DNA from 2 places in the Brevibacillus sp. FSL L8-0520 genome. Region 2 is predicted to be linked to the other one. Evidence: riboswitches for the same ligand, from Rfam matches in the RefSeq annotation. Region 2 holds a riboswitch; the other holds the start of a gene.
What was found. A riboswitch is a leader RNA that binds a small molecule or an ion and turns the genes downstream of it on or off. The one in region 2 is predicted to bind S-adenosylmethionine.
Positions count from the first base shown of each region.

Region 1: it holds a riboswitch for S-adenosylmethionine, as region 2 does, so the genes downstream of both, metH (methionine synthase) here and metK (methionine adenosyltransferase) in region 2, are expected to answer to the same signal.

Region 1 is NZ_CP150171.1:2,197,633-2,202,057, reverse strand. Features, by position in the region: gene metH (methionine synthase) at 1-1,924, opposite strand, end outside; SAM riboswitch class I at 2,026-2,126, opposite strand; gene NSQ24_RS10930 (YjcZ family sporulation protein) at 2,326-2,430, shown strand; gene NSQ24_RS10925 (AraC family transcriptional regulator) at 2,598-3,458, shown strand; gene NSQ24_RS10920 (hypothetical protein) at 3,555-4,034, shown strand; T-box leader at 4,077-4,325, shown strand; gene argS (arginine--tRNA ligase) at 4,383-4,425, shown strand, end outside.
Region 2 is NZ_CP150171.1:4,864,602-4,869,026, reverse strand. Features, by position in the region: gene NSQ24_RS23850 (S8 family serine peptidase) at 1-1,432, shown strand, start outside; gene NSQ24_RS23845 (hypothetical protein) at 1,458-1,931, shown strand; SAM riboswitch class I at 1,985-2,085, shown strand; gene metK (methionine adenosyltransferase) at 2,224-3,429, shown strand; gene NSQ24_RS23835 (polysaccharide deacetylase family protein) at 3,615-4,425, shown strand, end outside.

The sequences.
Region 1 (4,425 bases), 2.7 Mb from region 2:
CTACCAGTCCGTCTTTGGAGCCTTCGACGACATACCGCGCGAGTCTCTCTTCCAGTGGAAGCGAGGACACCTCGACTTTGGCTTCCTTTTTCTTTTGCCGGTAAAAATCGGTAAAGGAGGCAAGCGTTTCGTCCTTTGTCTCGAACAAAAGAGCTTCAGCCAGCTTTCTCTCTTCTTCAGGGATGGAAGCATAGCGCTCCAGCTTCTCCGTATTGACGATGGCATAATCGAGACCAGCGACTGTCGTATGGTAGAGGAAAACGGCATTCAGCACTTCCCGACCTGCGGCCGGAAGACCAAACGACACGTTGCTGACGCCGAGAATGGTCTTGCACTCGGGCATCGCTTCTTTGATCAGGCGAATGCCTTCTACTGTCGCCTTGGCAGAGCCGATGTACTGTTCGTCTCCTGTACCGACAGGAAACACGAGCGGGTCGAAGATGATGTCCCGCGGATTGACGCCAAACCGGTTTACCAAAAGGTCATAGGAGCGTTTTGCCACTTCCAGCTTTCGCTCGGCGGTGACAGCCATGCCGGTCTCGTCGATAGTTCCGACGACAACTGCGGCCCCGTATCTGTGGATCAAGGGCACGACTTGCTCGAACCGTTCGAGCCCGTCTTCGAGGTTGATCGAGTTGAGAATCGCTTTCCCTTGGGAATATTTCAACCCCAGCTCCATAACGCGCGCATCCGTGGAATCGATCATGAGAGGCGCCTTTACTTTTTTCACAATATATTGAAGGAATTTTTCCATATCGCCGTACTCGTCGCGGTCCGGGTCGGCCAGACAAATATCGATGACATGAGCCCCCCGCTTCACCTGTGCCCTTGCGATATCGGAAGCCTCCTCGTATTGTCCGGCTGCGATCAGATCGCGAAATTTCTTGGACCCGATGACGTTCGTGCGCTCCCCGACCAGCAGCGGGCGGTTGTCCTGTTCCACGTAGACGACATCGATCCCGGACACGGCGCTGACTGCATGCTCTTGCCGGGCACGCGGCTTGCAGTCTTTCAAGGCTTCGGCCATCGCCCGGATGTGGTCGGGCGTGGTTCCGCAGCATCCGCCCGCCACATTGAGCCATCCTTGCTCGGCAAATGCCTTGACTTTTGCCGCCAGCCCTTGCGGAGTTTCGTGATAGTGGCCGTTCTCGTCCGGGAGACCGGCATTGGGATAACAGCTCACGGCACAGTCTGCAAGACCGGATAGCGTGCGGATATGGTCGCGCATGAACTCGGGACCGGTCGCACAGTTCAGCCCGATGCTGACAGGCTTGAGGTGCTCAAGCGAGACGTAGAACGCTTCGATGTTTTGTCCCGCCAGCGTCGTGCCCATCGGCTCAATCGTCCCCGAAAGCATGACCGGCACTTCCGTCCCCAGCTCATCAAAAGCCTTGCGTATGCCGATGCCGCCCGCTTTTACGTTCAGCGTATCCTGCGAGGTTTCCAGAAGCAGCACATCCGCTCCCCCGATCAAAAGCCCTTTTGCCTGGCGGTAATACGACTCGACCAGCTCGTCAAAGGTGACCCCGCCCGTCAAAGAAAGCGTCTTGGTCGTCGGGCCCATCGCCCCTGCCACAAAGCGAGGCCACTCAGGCGTGGAATAGGCATCTGCGGCCTCGCGAGCGATTTTTGCAGCGGCGATGTTGATCTCCAGGTCCTTTTCCGCCACGTCATACTCGGCCAGGACGATGGACGTAGCGCCAAATGTATTCGTCTCGATAATATCGGCACCCGCCTCCAGGTACTTTTCATGGATCGAGCGGATGACGTCCGGCCGGGTCAGGTTCAACAGCTCGTTACAGCCGTCGTATTCCTCTCCGCCGAAGTCCTCGGCAGTCAGGTTGGCTTGCTGCAGCATTGTTCCCATCGCGCCGTCCAGTATCAGAATTTTTCGGTAAAGCTGTTCGCGAAAATTCGGTTTCATGGCAGACTCCTTTTCTCAAAGCAGATCATCTCAGATAAACAAAAAACCTCTTCTGTGTGCAGAAGAGGATTTGTCCGCGAATACGATACGCCTGACGCATCCTCTCATCTTTCAAAGCACACGGCTTTGCTGGAATTGGCACCTGAAAATTCCGGTTGCCGAGGCTTCATCGGGCCAGTCCCTCTGCCTCTCTGGATAAGAGATGTCGCTTTTTTATTCGATTCGTTCCAGTAATTGCAAGGTTTGAAAGTATCTTAACACCCCCCCTCCCCCGCGTCAATGAAGAAATTGTCCGTATCCACGCAAGTCCGGCGCCCATATTTGCCCCATATAGTCAATCGCCCACACTCTTCATGACTCCCGTGTATAGACTAAAGCATATCGGAAAGGAGGAAAACGACATGAGTACATCCTACTGCGGAAACAATATCTTCGGTGACAGCTTCGCCCTAGTGCTCGTTCTGTTTATCCTGCTGGTCATCGTAGGGTGCAATAACGACTGCTAAGCAGCTGCTTGAAAAAGGGGCCTGGAATCCAGGCTTCTTTTTTCTTGTCCAACAGGTGCACTTTGAAGAAATCAAGCAATCACTTGCCAAATCGGCACAGATTATCAAAAAACATCGTCTTCCCGGCTGTACAATAGGAGTAGCACATCTGGGAAATGGAGGCAGGTATGGATCACTACGAGCGGATTCAATGCGCAATCGAATTTATCGAAAAGCATCTTCAAGAGGAGGTGAATATCGCGGATATTGCCGCGGAAGCCTGTTTTTCCGCCTTTCATTTTCAACGGCTGTTTCAAGCGATCTCCGGTTTTTCGGTTCACGAGTACATACGAAAAAGAAGGCTGAGCGAGGCCGCCGTTTTGTTGAAACAGACGCAAACAAGCATCCTTGATCTGGCTATCGCCTGCCAGTACGGCTCCCAGGAGGCGTTTACCCGTGCTTTTGAAGCTACTTTCGGCATCACCCCGGCCAAGTTCCGAAAGGCGAACATACCTATTTTCCTGCAAAAGAAGCTGGATTTTTTGGATGATCAAAAACGAGCAAAGGGAGAAATAAGCATGAACAAACCAAACATTGTGCAATTAAACAGCATTGCCATCGTCGGGTACGCCTACAAGACAAATCTGAACAACAAACGCTACTTTGAGGACATTCCCCGCTTCTATGCCGATTTCGGAAGGAATGGACACTATATGCGGATTCCCAACAAAGCCGCCCCTGACATGGCATACGGCATTTCGTGCGATTTCCAGGATAACGGCGACTTTACGTTCATCGTCGGCGAAGAGGTAAAAAACTTGGATGGCGAGCTGGAGGATGGCTTTGTCCACTGTCTGCTTCCGGCAGGGAAATACGCCGAATTCAGGGTGATCGGCTCTGTCCAAAATACAAGAACCTATATTTACGGCACCTGGCTTCCGAATTCCAACTACGAGCGAAGAGAAGGACCTGATTTTGAAATAACCGATGTCCGCCAGTCCGTGTACCCGGATCAAATGAAAATAAAAATTTACATACCGATCGACTAGTGTTCCAGCTCCAGTCCGCCCGCTGTCCCCGCTCATTGTCAATCCATGCCCCTTTTGCTATGATGAGGTCGAAGCCAAGCAAAGGAGCGAAACGCTTTGGATCCACTACACCCTTGTGACAAGCACGAATTCCTATCGCGTATCGAAACGGTAAAAGAACTGGAACAAACCGACTTCGAGACATATTCTGTCGTGAAAGACAGCGAAAATGGCCAACACTATCTCCGGTATTCCTTTACACATATCAATCTGTCCGAAGGGGGCAGGCGCGACGAATTCGACCACTTCCTGCCGCTTGAATCGGACGATGTTCTCGCGATTCTGTTCGGAGAGCAGGCTTATCAGTTTCCGGACAACTGGAAAACCGCCTATCTTCGCAGCGGCACGGATGAGCGGCTGATGCCATTCGACCCGAGTGAAAATCACGATCTGGAAAAGGACGCGGAGGCGGAGTTGGCTTTGCTCGAGAAGCTGCAGCAGTTCAAGCAGCAATGGAATGCTGCCGAAGACAAAGAATCGCTGACCCGCGACCTGTTTCGCGATCTCGATGCGATCATAAAAAAAGCGGATGATTGAGTTGCGAAAGCCGCATCCTTTTCGCTATAATGGATGAATCATAAAGGATCGATGATGAGGAAAGTACTCCGTCAAAATGCCCAAGCGAGCCGGGGATGGTGTAAGCCCGGTGCAGGATGGCGGCAGGAATCGCACCTCGGAGATGCTGTCTGATTGCCCGGTTTATCTCTGGAGCAAGTAAGGCAGCCGGGTCTGCCCGTTATCGCAGAACAAAGCGGCTGTGCTGCCCGAAATGTAAAGGCTGCATGGCAAAAAGAGTGGCACCGCGGGAGAATACCTCTCGTCTCTTGATCAATCAGAGACGCAGAGGTTTTTTTATTTTTCATGATGAAGGGAGTTTGCATCACTATGAGTTACAAGCATCAAGTGGCTGAGATGATTTCTGCAGCCC
Region 2 (4,425 bases):
GGCTGCTACTTTCTTCCCTGAAAATCGCGAAGCTTCTACCTATTACATAGGGAACGGAGACACGCTGACTGTACCGGTGAAAGCTGGTAGAATGTACATCAGGATGGAGCGAAGCTTCGGTGTGAAGGGCTTTACCTATCTGTTGACCAGCCGGTTTACGATCAATCCGGACAAGTATGAGCGCAACAATACAATGGATACGGCCCGCCCGCTGGTAGGCAACCAAATTTCCGTAATCGGGAACTTCCATGAAGAGGGCGACGAGGACTGGTTTTCTTACTATGTCCGCGAATACGGCCGGCTAAACGTAACAGTCACTGCCGATACCAAGCGGATCGACCTGAACATGAAGATCGGCAAAGAGGGACAAGCCTTTGAAGAATTTGACAAAGGCGACCGGAATGACCCGACCGAGCGCGCCCAAAAGGAAGTATCGCCGGGCAAATACTACATCAGGCTGACCGAGTACTGGCGAAATCAGGTGAACGGCGAGTACAAGCTGGACGTGTCCTATACGCCGATTCGGAAGGATACCAATGAGCCCAACGATACATATCGCCAGGCGTCACCTTTGGCCAACGGAACGCTGATGACAGGAACCTTGCCTACTCATACCGATCAGGACTGGTTCCAATTTACGGTCGATTCCGAATCCTACGTCAGCATACGCGCTCCGTTCGTTCCCGTATCGACAGGGATGCGGCTGGAGCTGTACGGTTCGGATACATTGAACTACTCGCTCTTTGCCACGAACGACGTAGCGCAGCTGTCCGATCTGGGCAAAGAGGTGCTTGGCATGAAGCTGAAGCCGGGCAAGTATTATATCCGTCTGACAACCACATTGCCGTTTAAATACGATTCGTACCGGCTGACTTTGACCAAGCAGCCTTTGATCGCGGGTTATCGTGATATTTCCACGCACTGGGCCCGCAACGAGATCGCCAGACTCAGCACGAAGGGAGTCGTCAAAGGCTTTGATGATTCGACCTTCAAGCCTGACCAGTCGGTGACTCGAGGCCAGTTTGCGACGATGCTGATCCAGTCCATGCGGGCCAAAGGGATGAATATCGTTACGTATACAGGCAGAAATCCGTTCAAGGATCTTTCTAAAAATCACTGGGCCTATGGCAATCTGCTGACTGCCCACCAGCTCGGCATCATCAGCGGCTATCCAAACAGCACCATGCTGCCGGATCAATCGATCACACGGGCAGAAATGGCACTGATGGTAGCCAGAGCAAATAATCTCGTGCTCTATAATCGCAGCAGGTCATCGTTTACCGACGTGCCGACAAGTCACTGGGCGTCTCCCGCCATTGAGGCGCTGACGGCGAAAAAGTGGATAAGCGGTTACGGACGGACGTTCAAGCCGCAGGGAAGAGCTACACGTGCAGAGGTGGTCGTCCTGCTGGCGAAGGCTTACAGTTTGTAACTCTATGGAAAAGGAGAGAACATAAATGAAAAAAGCAACCAAGGGAATCCTCGCCATAGCAATTGTCGGGATGGGGGTCTTTGCTTCGCAGGCGATGGCAGACGGCGTTTCCGGTGTCCCGGGCTCAGCGGATGATCCGGTCGTCACCAAAAGCTATGTGGATCAGCAAATTCAAAAAGCTCTTGGCGGAGGCGCAGGCACAGGCGGTGCATCCGTCTCGACGGGGTTGACAGTGGTTGAGCTGCACCCGGGGCAGACGCTGTACGGTTTTGAGGGTACGGAATTTATCGTCCGTACGGGAAAAGTACAAGCAGTAGCCGGCGATAAAGGCGATGGCTTGACAGATATTACCGAGGGCAAGGACCTGCGAGCGGGAGCTCAGGTGGCTGCCAATCATCTGCTCTTGATCGCCCGTTCGGACAATCGCGGATTGCGCTTGAATGCAAACTACAATGGTGTCGCGCACATTATGGTTCGCGGCAAATACGAATTGCGCTAAGCGCTTATTGACACCGGCTATAAAAACGATTATTCTATTATCCGTAATGGATACTCTTATCCAGAGCAGGCGGAGGGACTGGCCCCATGAAGCCCGGCAACCGACTCGAGCGGTGCTAACCAGCAGAACGGATACCTGTTCTGGCCGATAAGAGGGTAGGGAACGCAAACACCAAGCACCTTTTCCTCTAAAACAGGAAAAGGTTTTTTTTTGCTTGTGCCTTCGTCTAATAAGAACCTGTTTCGGCTACCACACTATTTGTATGAGGTCAAAGGAGGTAGTACACATGTCTTTGCAAAAAGGTCGTCGTCTGTTTACTTCTGAATCCGTCACCGAAGGTCATCCGGATAAGATTTGTGACCAAATTTCCGACTCTATCCTGGACGCCATTTTGTCCAAGGATCCAAATGCTCGCGTAGCATGCGAAACTTCCGTTACCACTGGTCTGGTACTCGTGGCAGGGGAAATCACCACGAACACGTACGTGGATATTCAAAAGCTCGTCCGTGACACCATCCGTGAAATCGGATACGATCGCGCCAAGTTTGGTTTCGATGCCGACACTTGCGGCGTTCTGACCGCTATCGGCGAGCAGTCTGCCGATATCGCCCTCGGTGTAGACCAGGCGCTGGAAGCCCGCGAAGGGAAAATGACTGATGCTGAGATTGAAGCGATTGGTGCCGGCGACCAAGGTCTGATGTTTGGTTTCGCCTGCAACGAGACTCCTGAACTGATGCCTTTGCCGATCAGCATGGCTCACCAGTTGGCTCGCCGTCTGACCGAAGTGCGTAAAAACGGCACTTTGAGCTACCTGCGCCCAGACGGTAAAACACAGGTGACTGTAGAATACGACGGCGATAAGCCGGTTCGTATTGATACGATTGTTATTTCTACCCAGCACGCTCCGGAAACCACTCTGGAACAAATCAAGAACGACCTGATGGAGCACGTGATCAAGCCTGTCGTGCCAACAGAGCTTCTGGATGCCGAGACCAAATACTTCATCAACCCGACTGGCCGTTTTGTTATTGGCGGACCACAAGGGGATGCCGGTTTGACAGGCCGCAAAATTATCGTCGACACCTATGGCGGATACGCTCGTCACGGCGGTGGTGCTTTCTCCGGAAAAGACCCGACAAAAGTGGACCGCTCCGGCGCATATGCAGCCCGCTATGTAGCGAAGAACATCGTCGCTGCCGGCTTGGCTGAAAAATGCGAAGTACAAGTGGCCTATGCAATTGGTGTCGCACAGCCAGTGTCCATCAGCGTAGATACATTTGGGACCGGCAAGATTGCCGAGGACCAATTGGTAACACTAATCCGCAAGCATTTTGATCTTCGTCCTGCAGGTATCATCAAGCAGCTTGACCTGCGTCGTCCTATCTACAAGCAGACCGCGGCATACGGCCATTTTGGCCGCAACGATCTGAATGTGCCGTGGGAGCGCACAGATAAGGCAGAAGCGCTCAAGCAGGATGCAGCAGGGCTGTCCAAGTAAAGACCAAGCGCGAGAGCCTAGTGATACACACTAGGCTCTTTTTCTGTCATTGAAAACGGATTTCCTCTATATTTTTAAGAAGACTAGGCCTTAAGACTTGCGGCAAACTGCTGGAATTCAGTTCATAAAGGAATCCGTTCGTATATGTCGAAATTCCTATATAGGCATAAAGGAGGGAGTTTTTTGTGCCGAAGAGGTGGCCCTTCTTTCTCGTATTTTTCATTGCGCTAGGGCTCGTTGTGACTGCCGGACTGCCCGATACTGCCTCTTTTTTTAAAGAGGAGGCTCCAAAAGTGCAACCTTTCCCCCATGTCACTACGTCTATAAGCACAAGCGAGGAGCAATCGGCTGCACCACAGACAGAAAAAAACCGGGAAGAAGCAGCGTCCTCCAAGCTCTGGTATAGAGATCGGGTAGTCGTATTGACGTACCATCATGTGACCGACGATTCTGACCAGCGCTATGTTATTGGGGCGGAGCAGTTTAGAGAGCATATGACGTTTTTATTCGAGAACAATTTTCATCCGATATCACTGGCGGAATTTGTGCGTTTTGTCGAGACAGGAGTTTTGCCCACTGAGAATGCAGTCTTGCTTACATTTGATGATGGGTATGAAAGTTATTACACACATGCTTTTCCCGTAATGCAGCAGTATCGGTTCCCATCGGTCAACTTTGCCATACTTGGACGATTGCGGGATACCGAGGAGCGAAAGAGAGAAAAAATGACCACGCCGCTATCCCGTCCGCAAGTGAAGGAAATGCTGCAGACCGGGTTGGTGGAGATCGCTTCTCATACATACAGTCTTCACGACGAGAGGGCCCGCAACGAATGGGGAGATCTGGGACCGGAGACAGCACCTGTGTACATGGAGGAGCTCAAACGGCTCGAAGACGAACAAGAATACCGCAATCGCCTTTACGTAGATTTTACGATGTCGCGGGTCGGCTTGAGCGATCTGGTGGGCAAGCAGGTGCAAGCTATTTCCTTGCCGT